DNA from 2 places in the Pedococcus badiiscoriae genome. Region 1 is predicted to be linked to the other one. Evidence: riboswitches for the same ligand, from Rfam matches in the RefSeq annotation. Region 1 holds a riboswitch; the other holds the start of a gene.
What was found. Region 1 has a riboswitch for S-adenosylmethionine ahead of metX (homoserine O-acetyltransferase MetX). Riboswitches for the same ligand answer to the same signal wherever they lie in the genome.

Region 1 (4,693 bases):
CCGCCTGCTGTCGACCGCGGGGAAGAAGACGTTGAGCCGCTTCGGCAAGGGCGTCCCGGTCATCGGCGGGGTGGTGGGAGCCGGCTTGGACAGCTATCTGCTGAAGAAGATCGCCGACCACGCGCGCCACGAGTTCCCCCCGAGGGCCAGAGGTCTCTGAGTGGCGGGGCTTTGAGTGGCGGGTCTCTGAGTGGCGCGCGCACCCGCCTTCGCGCAGGCTGGGTGTGCTCCGGGGAATCACCGGGGCAGTCGCGTCGTTTGAACCGTGTCCGGGCCACGTCGGTGTCCGGGAGCCTGCGCCCTCCAACCACGGGAGTCTGACCATGGCCAAGACCCGCTTCGGTGCCCTGCGCACCATCGCCACCGCAGTACGCACCGCCACCCGTCCGGGATCGCCCGCGATGGGCGAGCGCCTGATGAGCCTGCCCCGGCTGTTCCGTGCGACCTTCAGCGGCGAGTATGCCGGGACCAGCCGCGGCCGCCTGATGATGGTGCTCGCGGGGGTGGCGTACGTCGTGTCGCCCATCGACCTGGTCCCCGAGCTCGCTCTGTCGGTCTTCGGCCTGGCCGACGATGCGGTGGTCGTCTCGTGGATCGCGGCGACGGTCGTCAACGAGACCGAGTCGTTCCTGGCCTGGGAGCGCACGGGTTCGGCCGCCGCGCGCGAGACCGTGCAGGGGAACGTCGTCCGCTGACGTCCTCGCCAGCGGCGTGACGGCGCCGATACGGCGCCGTCACGGCGTCCCTCGCCCCCGCGCCCTGCCTCCGGAGGACACCCGTCCACAGGGTTCCGGCCGCTCGCTGACGGGACGGCCGGGCCGCGGCCAGCGTTGGCCCATGAGCCAGATCAGACTGCGCGGCCCGGCGGACGTCGTCGCCGTCCTGCCCTACCAGCTCGGGTACCACCCGCAGGACTCGATCGTGGTGCTCGCGCTGCACGGTCGCAGCGTCGGGCTCATCGAGCGCATCGACCTGCCACCTCCGGAGGACGTCGAGCAGGTCGGTCTCGTCCTGGTGGGACCGCTGCTGCGTGATCGGCCCGAAGCCGTGATGCTCGTCGGCTACGAGACCGAGCGCGGGGCGAGCAGGCCCGTGCTGGACGTGGTGCGCCGACTCGCGACCGAGGCCGACCTGGACGTGCTCGACCGCCTCGTCGTCCACGACGGGCGCTGGTTCGGCATCGACTGCGCCGAGCCGTGCTGCCCACCCGACGGGGTCCGGGTGCAGGCTGCTGTCGACACCCCCGCGGTCGCCGAGTACGTCGGGCTCGAGGTCTCGCCCCTGAGGGGTCGCTCGGCGATTGCCGACCTCGTGGCCGCCGACCGAGCCCTTGCCGCCCAGGTGTCGGCGGAGCTGACCGCGGTCCGGCGCCCCTACCCGGCACCGTCGCAGGCCGTCGGTCGGCTCCAGGCACTGGCTGGCTGGGCGGTGGTCTGCGACGTGACCGGCGGAGCCCTCGACATCGCCGAGCTCGGCCCGGTCGAGGTCTCCCGCCTCGTGCGCAGCGTCGAGGACCTCGAGCTGCGCGACGCGCTGGTGGCGTGGCTGTGCCCGGGCTCGCTGCCCCTCGAGTCCTTGTCGGCGGACCTGCTCGACGCGATGCGCTGCATCCTGCCGGCGCCCACGTGGCACCACCGGTCCGGGGGCGGGGCCAGCGTCGTCGCGGGGCGCAGGCTTCTTGCCCGGTTCATGTCCCTGGTTCGGAGGGTGCCGGACGAGCGCGCCGCCCCCGCGCTCACCGTGCTCGCCAACCTCGCCTGGTGGCAGGGTGATGGGGCGCTGGCCCGCACCTGCCTGGACCGAGCGCTCCGGTCGAGCCCTGAGTACCGGCTCGCCCTGCTTCTCGAGCGCATGCTCGACCTCGGGGTGCGCCCCGGTGGCCGCGGTCAGCTGCCCCCGGCGGAGCTGCTGTCCGGTTGACGCGTCCACCGTGCGGACGCCGCGGACACGCAAGCGTCCCCCTCGTATGATGGCGGGCAGGTCATGAGTCCCAGCGACAAGCCCCGGCTTGCTGGGCGGCAACCCTCCTCGCGGTGGGGTGCCCCGGGTGAGGACCCGGCCGACCCTGACCTGGGCGGCAAGCGCGAGCGCCACAGGAGCAGTTCCGATGACCACGACCTCCCCTCCACGGGCGACCTCCGGGGCTTGGCGCGACGGTGACCCCGTCGGCCGGCGCCAGTTCGTGGACGTCGGCGCTGTCGAGCTCGAGCGTGGGGGAGTCCTTCCCGCGGTGCGGGTCGCCTACGAGGCCTGGGGTGAGCTCAACGCCGCCGGGGACAACGCCATCCTGGTCGAGCACGCCCTCACCGGGGACAGCCACGTCGAGGGGCCGCCGGGTCCAGGTCATCCGACCCCGGGCTGGTGGGACGGGCTGATCGGTCCCGGTCGGCCCCTTGACACCGACCGCTGGTTCGTCGTGGCATCCAACGTCCTGGGCGGCTGCCAGGGGAGCACCGGGCCCGCCTCGCCGGCCACCGACGGGGCGCCGTGGGGCAGTCGCTTCCCGTTCGTCACGGTGCGCGACCAGGTGCAGACCGAGGCGCTGCTCGCGGACGCCCTCGGCATCGACCGGTGGCGCGCGGTCCTGGGCGGCTCCATGGGGGGAATGCGTGCCATCGAGTGGGCCGTGACCCACCCGACACGGGTGGCCAGTGCCATCGTGCTGGCCAGCACGGCATACGCCACTGCGGAGCAGATCGGCTGGTGCCAGGCGCAGCTGCTCGCCATCCGTGCCGACGCCGACTTCCACGGCGGCGACTACTACGACCGCGGGGCCGGACCAGAGACCGGTCTGGGGATCGCGCGCAGGATCGCGCACGTCACCTACCGCAGCGAGCTCGAGCTCCACGAGCGGTTCGGTCGCGACCCGCAACAGGCAGAGGACCCGCTGGGTGGCCACGGCCGGTATGCCGTGGAGTCCTATCTGGACCACCACGCCGGCAAGCTCGCCGGTCGCTTCGACGCCAACTCCTACGTCGTCCTCACCGAGGCGATGAACTCCCACGACGTCGGCCGCGGCCGTGGGGGAGTCGCCCGGGCGCTCGCCCGGGTCACCGCCGAGCTGGACGTCGTGGCCGTCGACTCCGACCGGCTCTACCCGCCGCGGCTGTCCCAGGAGCTCGTCGACGCCGTCCCGGGAGCTCGCCTGCACACCGTGCACTCCGACTACGGGCACGACGGCTTCCTCATCGAGATCGAGCAGGTCGGGCAGATCGTGGCCGGTGTCCTCGCTCGCCCTGCCTGACCGGGGGGATTTCCGGTACGGTCGGCCCAGCGGCTGCCGTCGCCCGGTGTGCCCGGTCGACCCGGGTCAGCACTGCTACTCGGTCAACTGAACGTAGGAGGTCCCCGTGGCCATCGTTGTGGGATATGTGCCGACGAAGGAAGGCCGCGCCGCACTGCGTCGAGCCGCGGACGAGGCGCTGTTGCGCAAGTCCAAGCTGATCGTCATCAACTCCCAGCGCGGCGGCCGAGACTTCGACGGCGACGAGGCGCACCGGTTCGAGACGGAGCTCAACCGCATCCAGGGTGAGCTCGACCAGGAGGGCCTGGAGCACGAGGTGCGTCAGCTCGTCCGGGGCAACGAGCCGGCCGAGGACCTGATCGCGGTGGCCGAGGAGGAGCACGCCGAGTTCATCGTCATCGGGCTGCGTCGTCGCACCCCCGTCGGCAAGCTCATCCTTGGCTCCAACGCCCAGCGCATCCTGCTCGACGCGTCCTGCCCCGTCCTGGCGGTCAAGGCCGACGCCTGAGGCGCGTCCGGAGTGCACCAATGCGTGTTCTGCGGGCAACTCGTTTTACAATGTCACCAACGAGATCTCGTCAGGGCCCGGCCCAGCCGATCTCGGCAATACTTCCACTCCCGCAGTTGTTGTCACAGACATCCCCGCAAGCATGGCTGTGATGACGTGCGCCGTGCCGCGAGTCCGCGACGAAAGGTAGTCCGTGTCGCCTGTGTCCAAGAAGGCTGCGAGCCCCGCACCGTCTCTGCCCCCCGAGTTCTCCCACCCCGCACTGCAGAAGCTGCTCAAGCAGGGCCGTACCAACGGCTCCGTCGACAGCGGCCAGCTGCGTGACGCGCTGGAGGGGGCCGAGATCGCGCCGAAGCGGATGAAGGCTGTGCTGCGTTCCCTGGACGAGCAGGGCATCCACGTGACCCTCGACTCGGCGACCGCGACCCGCGCGGTGGCTGCCACCAGCACCCGCAAGAAGACGGCCACGGCTCCGGCCAAGAAGGCGGCCGCCAAGACCGCCGTCAAGACCGCAGCCCCCGCGGCCAAGGCGGCGCCGAAGACTGCTGCGCCCAAGGCGACCGCGGCCAAGGCCGATGGGAGCGACCCCAAGGCGGCCAGCAAGACGGCCGCTACCAAGACGACAGCCAGCAAGACTGCGGCCACCAAGGCGACGGCAGGCAAGACTGCGCCTGCCAAGGCGACCACGACGAAGAAGGCCGCCGCCGCAGCCGCCGGCGATCCTGCCCCCGCCGCGACGAAGGCCGCGACCACGAGGGCGGCCGCGAAGACGGCGGCCAAGGGCAAGGCCGCCGCTGAGGGCGACGTCGAGGGCGACGTGGACGGCGAGGTCGATGGCGACGAGCTGGTGGCCGCTGAGCCCGCCGACGTCGTCGAGTCCGAGCTCGAGGACGTCGTGGTCGACGACGACGCCGAGGACGACAAGAAGGACGACGAGGACG
Region 2 (4,693 bases), 2.5 Mb from region 1:
CGAGTGGCGCCACCTGGTCGCCAACGCCGAGCTCGCGGTGCAGACGGGTATCCCGCGTGAGCAGGTCGTCCTGGCCGAGGACGGCGTGGTGGTCGACCTCGTCGACGGTGTCGCCCGGATCGTCGGCGCGGTGCCGTGTGGCTACGTCTACGTGGACGGCTCCTCGGTGGGCGAGTTCGACGAGGCGCTGCTCAAGGACCGCCGGATCCTGCGCGACGAGGGGTTCATCTCGGTCATCGTGGTGATCGACTCCGCCACCGGCAAGATCGCCGCCGGCCCGGAGATCCAGGCCCGCGGCTTCGCCGAGGACGACGAGATCTTCAGCCAGGTGCGGCCCAAGATCGAGCAGGCGCTCGCGGAGGCCACGGGCAACGGCGTCACCGACTCCCACCAGCTCGAGCAGGTCATGCGCCGGGCGATCGGCGGCTGGGTCGGCGGCAAGATCCGCCGCCGCCCGATGATCATCCCGGTCGTCATCCAGGCCTGACGGCTGGGCTGACGGCTGGGCTGACGGCTGGGCTGGGCCCTCGACGAGGAGCGGCTGGCAGAAAAAATGCGTACTGCGTCATCTTTGCCACTCGTGGCAGAATGCGGCGGCGCGCAGAATTACTGCCATGGCTACTTTCATCGCACTGGCTCTGCTGATCGCCCTCCCGATCGCCGCGTGGTACTTCGGCGCCGACTCGCGGCCCACCGACGGCCGTCACAACTGGGCACACTGATCGACTCCTGTTGATCGCCTGGGCCCACGAGCGGGCGGGCGACCAAGGGTGAGCGGGGCCGGAGCCTGCTACCAGGGTCGGGGCGGCAGGACGTCCCGGGGGTCGTCCGCCACGACCCAGCCTTCGGCGGTCAGCTGGTAGTCGTGGGCCGGGCCGTGCGCCGCGAGCTCGGCCACGGCCGCGAGCAGCCGCTCGACGTGAGCAGCCGTGGTGGCCAGCCCCACGCTGGCACGGACCGCGGTCGCCGGGCCCTCGGCATACGGGTCGGTCTCGAGCAGCGCGTCGACGCACAGGTGCGCGCAGAACTTGCCATCCCGCACCCCGATGCCGTGCTCTGCCGACAGCGCGGCGGACACCAGTGAGGAGTCGACGCCGTCCACCGTGAAGGTCGCCACGGCCACCCGCTCGTGCTCGGGGCCGAAGAGGGAGTAGGTCTGCACGCCGTCGATGGCCGCCAGGCCCTCCAGCAGGCGCCGGCCCAAGGTCCGCTCGTGCTCCTCGACGGCGGCCTCATGGGCTCGCAGGGTGTGACAGGCGGCCGCCAGGGCGATGGCACCGATGACGTTGGGGCTGCCGCCCTCGTGGCGTGCGGCGCCCTCCTGCCACACCACGCCGCGGTCGGTCACGGCCTTGGTGGCGCCTCCGCCGGCGAGGTAGGGCGTCGCCGCGTCGAGCCAGTCGGCCCGACCGGCCAGGACGCCCGTGCCGAACGGTGCGTAGAGCTTGTGCCCGGACAGCACGACGTAGTCGACCCCGAGGTCGTCGAGGTCGACCCGGCGGTGCGGGGCGTACTGGGCGCCGTCCAGGACCACCCGCGCGCCCGCCTGGCGCGCGATCGCCGCAAGCTCGCGGACCGGCCAGATCTCGCCGGTGACGTTGGAGGCGCCGGCGAGGACGACCAGGCGATGACGACCGCGGTGATCGCGCAGCGCCGTGCGCAGGAGGGTACGCGCGTCGCTGACGCTGCCCGGGACGGGGAGCCGGTGGGTCCGGCGCGCGGGCCAGGGGAGCAGCGCCGCGTGGTGCTCGGACTCGAAGACGAAGACCTGCGTGTCGCGGGGCAGGCAGCGCGCCAGGAGGTTGAACGAGTCGGTGCTGTTGCGGGTGAAGACGACCTCGTCGCCCTCCCGGGCCCCGACGAAGGACCGCACCTCGGCGCGCGCCTGCTCGTACCAGGCCGAGGTCACCCGCGACGCCCAGCCGTTACCCCGGTGCACCGACGAGTAGGTGCGCAGGGCATTGTCGACGGCCTTCTTCACACTCATCAGGGCCGGCGTCGAGGCGGCGTGGTCGAAGTTGGCGTAGTCCACGGCGCCGTCGACGGTCGGCACCAGCAGCGACTCGGACACGACGGCCGGCAGCGGGCCGACCTCGACCAGCGAACCGGCATCCGGGACGGGCCGCAGGTGGCTCTGGACGCGGGCGTGCGCGAGCGGCGCACTGCGACGGAAGGCGGGAGGCGGGGTGCTCGCGATCGACATGGGTACAGCTCCTGGTCCGGGTGGGACCCGAGAGAGCTCACGAGTCCGCGCTTGCCGGCTGCGGGTGCAGACGGCCCGGTCGTCACCCGGAGCACCCCACCGCGGAGGAGGGTTGCTGGTCAGCAAGCCGGGGCTTCGCGCTGACACTCATGACCTGTCGTCGAGGGTAGCGTCCCCCGCGCGGACGGATCCAGAACGTGGGCGCGGGTTCCCGCGATCTGAGATGGGGCGGCCGGGGAGGGCTGCGGGTGGCACCGCGCCTCGTGCCTCGCGTGACGTGTTCCCCGCTCGCGCCTGTGCCGACGACCGGCTCGGTCGTCGGCACAAGCCCCGCCAGACGCAGGGCCCAGCCTTCCACCAGCGGTGCGTCGTCGGTAAGGGCTGTCCGGCCTTCGTGCCCGATCGGAGGTCGCACGTCGGCCGTTCGGTCGAGGCCGAATCCGGCGCGTCGCCGGCACATTGGTCCCTGGTGCAACGCGTGTGACGCGTGTGTCCGGTGTGACCTTCGCGTAGCCTGCGGAGCATGGCGACACGTCCGTCCACCTCGACACGCTCCTCCGCGGGCCGTGGCACAGCAACACGCCCCGCCAACCGCAAGAGCAGCGGCCCCCGCAAGTCGCCTGCCCGCGGCAAGACCAGTGGTGGCGGCCTGCCGTTTCCCCTGCGCGCCGTCAGGGGCACCTGGATGGGCATGGCGCACGTCGCCGGCGGAGCGGTGCGCAAGGTCGGCAGCAGCGCCCGCGAGCTCGAGCCCGAGCACCGCCGTGACGGCCTGGGATTCACCCTCATCGGCCTGTCGATCGTCGTGGCCGCCCGCGAGTGGTGGGCCTTCAACGGTGCGATCGGCGACGTCATCCACGCGGTCGTGGCCGGCACGTTCGGGCGCGTGGCCTATGCCGTGCCGCTCGCCCTGCTCTTCCTCGGCATCCGCTTCCTGCGCGCACCGCAGGACGACTCGGCCAACTCACGCATCGGCGTGGGCCTGGGAGCGCTCGCCTTCGCCGCGTGCGGCCTGGCCCACGTGGCCGCAGGCATCCCGTCACCGCCGCACGGCGCTGACGGGATGCGCAACGGCGGCGGCATCATCGGGTTCCTGGCCTCCAGCCCGCTGGCGGCCGCGGTCTCGGTCTACGGCACCGTGCCGATCCTGTTGATGCTCGGCTTCTTCGGCGTCCTGGTGATGTCCGCGACGCCGGTGCACATGGTGCCGACCCGGCTGGCCGAGCTGCGCGACCACCTCCTGCACCGAGGGGCCGCAGACTCAGGCCCCGATGCGCCGACCGACGTGGTCGAGGACAAGCCGAAGCGTCGTCGCCGCGTGATCGACCCGGAGGGTCCCCTCGAGGGGGACGAGGCGTTCGAGCAGGCCGCGCTGGTGGCCCCGGACGGTCGCAGGTTCCGGCCGGGTGAGAAGCGCCCGACCTCGCCCGGGGTGCTGGCCCCGTCGGCACCGGCCGACCCGACGTCTCCGATGCGGACCCCCGCCGTCGAGGTCAAGGCAGCCCTGGAGGCGCCACCGACGACGCCGCTGCCCCAGCGCGTCGAGCAGCTGGCGCTGGCCGGCGACATCACCTACACGTTGCCCGACAACGCGATCCTCGAACCCGGCTCGCCGCACAAGACGCGCAGCGCCGCCAACGACCGGGTGGTCGAGTCGCTCACCCAGGTGCTCGAGCAGTTCGACATCGACGCCCAGGTGACGGGCTTCAGCCGCGGCCCGACGGTCACCCGCTACGAGGTCGAGCTCGGCCGCGGCACCAAGGTCGAGCGCGTCACCGCGCTCTCCAAGAACATCGCGTATGCCGTGGCGTCCGCGGACGTCCGCATCCTGTCGCCGATCCCGGGCAAGTCCGCGATCGGCATCGAGATCCCCAACGCCGACCGCGAGAAGGTCAGCCTCGGTGACGTCCTGCGCAGCCAGGCGGCGCGCGGCAACGAGCACCCGATGGTGATGGGGGTCGGCAAGGACGTCGAGGGCGGCTACGTCATCGCCAACCTCGCCAAGATGCCCCACCTGCTCGTCGCCGGCGCCACCGGCGCCGGCAAGTCCAGCTTCGTCAACTCGATGATCACCTCGATCCTCATGCGCGCGACGCCGGACGAGGTGCGCATGGTCCTGGTGGACCCCAAGCGGGTGGAGCTCACGGCATACGAGGGGATCCCACACCTCATCACCCCGATCATCACGAACCCCAAGAAGGCCGCGGAGGCGCTCGCCTGGGTGGTCCGCGAGATGGACACCCGCTACGACGACCTGGCCCAGTTCGGGTTCAAGCACATCGACGACTTCAACAAGGCCGTCAAGGCGGGCAAGGTCAAGCCGCTGCCGGGGTCGGAGCGGACCATCCACCCCTACCCGTACCTGCTGGTCATCGTCGACGAGCTCGCCGACCTGATGATGGTCGCGCCGCGAGACGTCGAGGAGTCGATCGTCCGGATCACCCAGCTCGCACGGGCCGCCGGCATCCACCTGGTGCTGGCCACGCAGCG

Region 2: another riboswitch for S-adenosylmethionine. It lies ahead of BJ986_RS12800 (aminotransferase class V-fold PLP-dependent enzyme); the one in region 1 lies ahead of metX (homoserine O-acetyltransferase MetX).

What each region holds. Positions count from the first base shown of each region.
Region 1 covers NZ_JACCAB010000001.1:213,470-218,162, reverse strand. The annotation lists gene BJ986_RS01065 (EcsC family protein) at 1-160, shown strand, start outside; gene BJ986_RS01060 (YkvA family protein) at 324-695, shown strand; gene BJ986_RS01055 (DUF4192 domain-containing protein) at 838-1,920, shown strand; SAM riboswitch class IV at 1,980-2,090, shown strand; gene metX (homoserine O-acetyltransferase MetX) at 2,108-3,244, shown strand; gene BJ986_RS01045 (universal stress protein) at 3,351-3,752, shown strand; gene BJ986_RS01040 (RNA polymerase sigma factor) at 3,946-4,693, shown strand, end outside.
Region 2 covers NZ_JACCAB010000001.1:2,712,503-2,717,195, forward strand. The annotation lists gene BJ986_RS12795 (RNase J family beta-CASP ribonuclease) at 1-487, shown strand, start outside; gene BJ986_RS12800 (aminotransferase class V-fold PLP-dependent enzyme) at 791-2,203, opposite strand; SAM riboswitch class IV at 2,246-2,358, opposite strand; gene BJ986_RS12805 (FtsK/SpoIIIE family DNA translocase) at 2,727-4,693, shown strand, end outside.